DNA from 3 places in the Janthinobacterium sp. TPC_1 genome. Region 2 is predicted to be linked to each of the others. Evidence: predicted binding sites of a transcription regulator. Region 2 holds the regulator's gene; each other region holds the start of a gene.
What was found. Region 2 encodes LexA, which represses DNA repair genes until DNA is damaged. Its sites were predicted from a motif close to ACTGTATNNNNATACAGT; they were not measured.

Region 1 (2,266 bases), 160 kb from region 2:
ACGCCTGCACGAAGCCGAGGAAGAACAGGAACAGGCCGATGAACAGCACGGGATGATGCGCCAGGGTAACGACGCCGGCCAGCACGATCATGTGCACGAGGCTGACGGCCAGCGGCACTTTCGGCGCTTCCACTTCGCCCGCTTTCGGCTTGATGTCGGAGGTGTTGCTGTGCAGATATTTGCGCAGCAATATGCTCACGCCCGTGGCGTTGATCAGCACGGCGATGGCGGCTTTCCAGCCGAAATGGGTGGCCATGTAGGCGCTGTCCCAGTTCCATGTGGTGGCCACCATCAGCACGGGCGGCGCCGCGTACGAGGTGAGGGTGCCGCCGATGGAAACGTTGACGAACAGCACGCCCAGCGCACCATATTTCAGCCATTCGGGGATGCCCGGGCGGAAGATTTGCGGCGCCAGCATCAGCGCGGCCAGGGTCATGGCGGCAGGTTCCGTGATCAGGGAGCCCGTCAGGGGCACGAGTGCCAGACCCAGCCAGACGAGGGCCAGTTCAGTGCGCAGCGGCATTACGCGCGCCACGCCTTTCAGCAGGCGCTGCACGGCGTCCAGCACGGGGCGCGAAGCGGCCACCACCATGACGACAAAGACGAACAGCGGTTCCGTGTAATGGCGCGACTCGGCATACTCGATGGCCGCATCGCTGCCCGAGACAAAGGCCATGATGATGATCAGGATGAAGGCCCAGAAGCCGAACACGACTTCCACTTCGCCCAGCAGATGCAGCAAGCCCGCATGGCGGGGGTGGCGCCGCGATAATGTTTCAAACGACTTGGCGGCGAAGGTGTGGATGAGCGCAAGGCCGAAGACGATGGCGCTGATGATTTGGATGGTGGTCAAATGCGTTTCCTTATGGACGGAGGAAGCCGCCCGGTGCATTGCCGAGCGGTAAGGAGAGTGCTTATGGTACAGCAATCGATGCCAGAAACGGGGTTTTTCGGACATGGCGGAGCGGCCCCGGGCACGTTCTCTGGCAGATAAGCCTTGCCAAAAGCGGGGCCGGATAGTACTGTATATGCATACAGTATTTATCTCCCTAGCCAATTATGCAACATTCCCAATTGATGGCGTCGCCGGAAGCCTTGCATCCGTCTTTATGGCGCGCATCGCAGCTGGGCCAGGGCGCCGCGCGCTGCCTGGACACGGGCTTTGCCGCCTTGTCCGCGCAGCTGCCCGGCGGCGGCTGGCCCAGCGGCAGCCTCATCGATCTGCTGGTGCAGCAGCCGGGCAGCGGCGAATTGCGGCTGCTGGCGCCCGCGCTGGCGCAGCTGCCGGGCTTGCCCATCGTGCTGCTGCAGCCGCCCCATCCGCCGCAGGCGCTGGCCCTGGCCGCGCAGGGGCTGGCGCCGTCGCAATTGCTGTGGCTCAAAAGCGCCGGCAGCAAGGATGCCCTGTGGGCGGCGGAAAACATCTTGCGCAGCGGCACGTGCGGCGCCCTGCTGTTCTGGCAATCGCACGTGCGCGCCGACAGCCTGCGCCGGCTGCACCTGGCGGCGCAGTCGGGCAACACCCTGTTCTGCATGCTGCGCCCCTTGCACGGCGCGCAGGATGCGTCGCCGGCGCCCTTGCGCCTGTCCGTGCGCCCGGCCGCCGGCGGCATCGAGATCGGCTTCATCAAGCGCCGGGGGCCGCAGCGCGACGCGCCGTTGTTCCTGCCCCTGCAACCTCCTTCTTTACTGCTGCGCCATGCGACTCTGGATCGGCCTGTACCTGCCCCGGCTCCCGCTCGAAGTGTTTTGCCCGCGCTGGTCGGCTGACAGCCTCGGCGTGGTGCTGGAGCAGGAGCAAGTGATGGCCGTGTCGCCGCTGGCATTGGCCGCCGGCGTCAAGCCGGGCATGCGCCGCGCGGGCGCGCTGATGCTGGCGCCGCAGGCGCGCCTGCACGAACGCTCGCCCGAGCTGGAAGCGCAGGCCCTGCAGGCGGTGGCGCTGGCGCTGCTGCAATATTCGCCGCTGGTGGCGCAGGGCGAGGAAGCGACCCTGCTGGTCGACGCGGGCGCCAGCCTGCGCCTGTTCGGCGGCGTGCGCGCCCTGTGCCGGCACATCGCGGCCAGCTTGCGCGTGCTCGGCTACACGGCCCAGCTGTCGTGCGCCCCCACGGCACGCGGCGCCTGGCTGCTGGCGCGCGCCGGTACGCGCCGGGGCCGGACATTGAGCATGGCCAGCCTGGTGCGCCGCCTCGACGGCTTGCCGTGCGCCCTGCTGCCGCCTGCGCGCGCCTGGCTGGACTGGTTCGAAGGCATCGGCTGCCGC
Region 2 (2,266 bases):
GTTTTTGTGGAAACTATTGCCAATCCGCGCACGCAGATCGCCGACCTGAAAAAAATCGGTGACTTGTGCCGCGAGAAAGGCATTTTGTACATCGTCGACAACACCATGACGACGCCGTATCTGTTCCGCCCGAAGGCCGTGGGCGCGGGCCTCGTGGTCAATGCCTTGACGAAATCCATTGGCGGCCACGGCAATGCGCTGGGCGGCAGCTTGACGGACACGGGCGTGTTCGACTGGACGCGCTATCCGAATATTTTCGACAATTACAAAAGCGGCGCCCGCGCAGTGGGGCATCGCGCAAATCCGCGCCAAGGCCTTGCGCGACTTCGGCGCCTCGCTGGGGCCGGAAGCGGCGCACCATCTCGCGGTCGGCGCGGAAACCATGGCCTTGCGCATGGACCGCACCTGCTCGAACGCCCTGGCGCTGGCCACCATGCTGGCCGCCGACCCGCGCGTTGCCGCCGTGCATTACCCAGGCTTGGCCTCGCACCCGCAGCACGCGCTGGCGAGCGACTTGTTCCGCAGCTATGGTTCGCTGTTCAGCTTTGAATTGAAGGATGGCATCGATTGCTTCGATTTCCTCAATCGTTTGAATCTGGCTATTCCAGCGAGCAACCTCGGCGACACGCGCACCCTGGTCATTCCCGTCGCCCACACGATCTTTTACGAGATGGGCGCCGAGCGGCGCGCCAGCATGGGCATCGCCGAGTCGCTGATCCGCGTTTCCGTCGGGATCGAGGATGAGGTGGATTTGCTTGAGGATTTCCGCCAGGCACTCGATGTATAGGTAGCCGGATAAATGAAAAGGGCCGCAACAGTCATGCTGTTGCGGCCCTTTGTTTTTCGCCGTTCAATGGTAATGTCTTCGTGCCTTCAGAAACCGTAGCGAGCAAGCCCAATATCGGGTTGAGTAGCGGAGCTGTACATTGGTACAGCGAGCAACGGATGCCCGAGAGTGGGCTGCGCAGTAGGTTTATGAGGGCGCGCTCAATCAATGCCAGCTGCGCATCAGTCCGACGGCCAGGCCTTCCAGGGCAAACTCGTCTTCCGGCGACACGGTTATGACCTTGAAGTCGGGGTTTTCCGGGAACAGTTCGATCACGGAACCCGTCTTCTTGTAGCGCTTGACGGTGACTTCGTCGCCGATGCGTGCGACGACGATCTGGCCGTTCTTGGCGCTGTCGACCTTTTTGACGGCCAATAAATCGCCATCCATGATGCCGGCGTCGCGCATGGACCAGCCGCGTACCTTCAGCAGGAAGTCGGGCTTGGCCGAGAACAGGGCAGGATCGACGTTGTAGCTCGCTTCGAGGTTTTCCTGCGCCAGGATCGGCGAACCGGCCGCCACGCGGCCGATCAGGGGCAGCGACATCAGCAGGGCTGGCGGCACTTTCGATGCAAGGGCTTCGGCTGCCGCACTTGCCGCCGCACCGATCAGGCGGATGCCGCGCGAGGTGCCGGGAGAAATCTCGATCGCGCCCTTGCGGGCCAGGGCCTGCAAATGCTCTTCGGCCGCGTTGGCCGATTTGAAACCCAGTTCATTGGCGATTTCGGCACGGGTGGGCGGAAAACCCGTGTTTTCAATCGCGTCCTTGATCAGGTTCAGAATTTGTTCTTGTCGTGCTGTCAGCTTGATCATGAGCGGTGGGTGCATACTAAAATGCTGTCTATATGAACAGTCTGTATTTTTGTACAGTATCGCCCACTATGCAAGGGGATTTCCGTGTTTTCGGCGAATTTCGCAAGAAATACTTGTCCAGGCGTGGAAAGCGCGGCGGCGCGCGGGCTTTTCCGGCGCTGGCGCAAGGAATGATTGAAACGTTTGCAAAAGGCGGTTATAATCTTCGGCTGACCTTCCCACACCCGTCTTGACGCCGGGGTGGGCGATTATCAATCCGACCTGAAGGAGTTTGCATGCGTCATTATGAAATAGTCTTTATCGTCCATCCGGACCAAAGCGAGCAAGTGCCCGCGATGATCGAACGCTACAAAGCCAGCGTAACCACCCGCGGCGGTTCGGTTCACCGCGTGGAAGATTGGGGCCGCCGTCAAATGGCTTACTCGATCCAAAAGCTGCCTAAAGCACACTACATCTGCCTGAACATCGAGTGCGACAACGAGACCCTGGTCGAGTTGGAAACAGCATTCAAATTCAATGATGCCGTGTTGCGTCACCTGACCGTTAAAATGAAGAAAGCTGAAACAGCTCCTTCGCCGATGATGAAATCGGTACAACGCGAAGACGCGGCCAAAAGCCACCGCACCG
Region 3 (2,266 bases), 1.0 Mb from region 2:
TTGGCCGGGCTTGCCGCCTCGCCCGCTTCGGCTTGCAGGCGCGCCGCTTCCGAATATTTCTCCAGGCAGTAGCCGAGGCCGCGCACGGTGGCGATGCGCACGCCGCCCACCTCGATCTTCTTGCGCAGGCGGTGCACATATACTTCGATGGCATTGTTCGACACTTCCTCGCCCATTCGCACAGGTGGTCGACTAGTTGCTCTTTTGAAACGAGGCGGCCCGTGCGGCCCAGCAGGATTTCCAGCAAACCCAGTTCGCGCGCGGACAAGTCGAGCATCTGGTCGTTGATGTAGGCGCTGCGCCCCACCTGGTCATAGCTGAGGGGGCCGTGCTTGATGATGGTGGCGCCGCCGCCGGCGCCGCGGCGCGTCAGGGCGCGCACTCTTGCCTCCAGTTCCGACAGGGCGAACGGCTTGGCCATATAATCATCGGCACCGAGGTCGAGGCCATTCACGCGTTGTTCGATGGAATCGGCGGCCGTCAGGATCAGCACGGGCAACAGCGAGGCGCGCGCGCGCAGGCGGCGCAGCACTTCCAGGCCGGACATCTTCGGCAGGCCCAGGTCGAGGATCAGCAGGTCGAATTCCTGGGTGGACAGGGCCGTATCGGCTTCCTGGCCGGTCTTGACGTAGTCGATCGCATAACCGGACTGGCGCAGCGAGCGGGTCAGGCCAGGCCATCGGCCAGCACGCTGTCATCTTCGGCAAGTAAAATACGCATGGTGCACTTCCTATGCTTGCGGCGGTAGAAGTTTGTATTGTGTTTCATTTCCCGCAAGGTGGCGAGTTTTTGTGAGAAACCAGGCTTGTATTGATCTGTTTCAAAACAAATCCACGTTCCGCTTGCATTGATCACTGTTTTTTTATACAGTACTGTCTGTGTAAAGAATTTAACCCACTGGCGCTATCGCAGGCTGCCGGATTCCACTGAATCCGCAACTGTAGAACGGCTGAAAGAACATATGGACGATAAAAAAGCTGTAGTACCCGCATCGGAAAAAGCCAAGGCGCTCGCCGCCGCACTGGCGCAGATCGAGAAGCAGTTTGGCAAAGGTTCGGTCATGCGCATGGATGCCAGCGCACCGATCGAAGAAGTGCAAGTCGTGTCGACCGGTTCGCTCGGCCTCGATATCGCGCTGGGCGTGGGCGGCTTGCCGCGCGGCCGCGTGGTGGAGATCTACGGTCCGGAATCGTCGGGTAAAACCACGCTGACCCTGCAAACCATCGCCGAAATGCAAAAACTGGGCGGCACCTGCGCCTTTATCGATGCCGAGCACGCGCTCGATGTCGGTTACGCGCAAAAGCTGGGCGTGAACCTGCATGAATTGCTGATCTCGCAACCGGACACGGGCGAGCAGGCACTGGAAATCTGCGACGCCCTCGTGCGTTCGGGCAGCGTCGACCTGGTCGTCATCGACTCCGTGGCCGCACTGACGCCACGCGCCGAGATCGAAGGCGACATGGGCGATTCCCTGCCAGGCCTGCAAGCGCGTCTGATGTCGCAAGCGCTGCGCAAGCTGACCGGCTCCATCAACCGCACGAATACCCTGGTCATCTTCATCAACCAGATCCGCATGAAAATCGGCGTGATGTTCGGCAGCCCGGAAACGACCACGGGCGGCAATGCGCTGAAATTCTACGCTTCCGTGCGCCTGGATATCCGCCGCACGGGCTCGATCAAGTCCGGCGATGAAGTGATCGGCAACGAAACCAAGGTCAAGGTCGTCAAGAACAAGATCGCGCCACCGTTCAAGGAAGCGCACTTCGACATCCTGTACGGCGCCGGCACCTCGCGCGAAGGCGAAATCCTGGATCTGGGTTCGGATGCCAAGATCGTGGAAAAATCCGGTTCGTGGTACAGCTACAACGGCGAACGCATCGGCCAGGGCAAGGACAACGCCCGCGCCTTCCTGCAAGAGCGTCCGGCGCTGGCCCGCGAAATCGAAAACAAGGTCCGCGCTTCGCTGGGCGTGCGCGAACTGCCGCCGCTGGCTGCTGAAAAGCCGGAAAAAGCGGATAAAGCCGCTGACAAGGCTGCCAAGGCGGAAGCCAAGGCCGCCGAGTAAGCTGCCGTCAGCCACCATTCGCGCTTGCGGCTGGCGGCTGGCAAGGTGTGACCATGATCGCCGTCCCGCGCTGTTGCGCCGGGCGGCGATTGTGTTTGGGTGATGTGATCGTGGAATGAAAGACAAGGTGGGGGTATGGCCGCAGTACAACTAAGTCTGAAAGGCAGGGCGCTACGCTTTTTGTCGATGCGCGAACACAGC

Region 1: a site for LexA is predicted at 1,022-1,039, ahead of imuA (translesion DNA synthesis-associated protein ImuA). Genes of this name have one in related genera too.
Region 3: a site for LexA is predicted at 854-871, ahead of recA (recombinase RecA). Genes of this name have one in related genera too.

What each region holds. Positions count from the first base shown of each region.
Region 1 covers NZ_CP195157.1:76,048-78,313, reverse strand. Annotated here, with positions in the region: gene ACQVLG_RS00350 (putative Na+/H+ antiporter) at 1-853, opposite strand, end outside; gene imuA (translesion DNA synthesis-associated protein ImuA) at 1,060-1,770, shown strand; gene ACQVLG_RS00340 (Y-family DNA polymerase) at 1,700-2,266, shown strand, end outside.
Region 2 covers NZ_CP195157.1:6,232,762-6,235,027, reverse strand. Annotated here, with positions in the region: partial or broken gene ACQVLG_RS30245 (cystathionine gamma-synthase family protein) at 1-787, shown strand, start outside; gene lexA (transcriptional repressor LexA) at 992-1,639, opposite strand; gene ACQVLG_RS30235 (hypothetical protein) at 1,672-1,872, shown strand; partial or broken gene rpsF (30S ribosomal protein S6) at 1,915-2,266, shown strand, end outside.
Region 3 covers NZ_CP195157.1:928,514-930,779, reverse strand. Annotated here, with positions in the region: partial or broken gene ACQVLG_RS04560 (response regulator) at 1-720, opposite strand, end outside; gene recA (recombinase RecA) at 962-2,065, shown strand; gene recX (recombination regulator RecX) at 2,201-2,266, shown strand, end outside.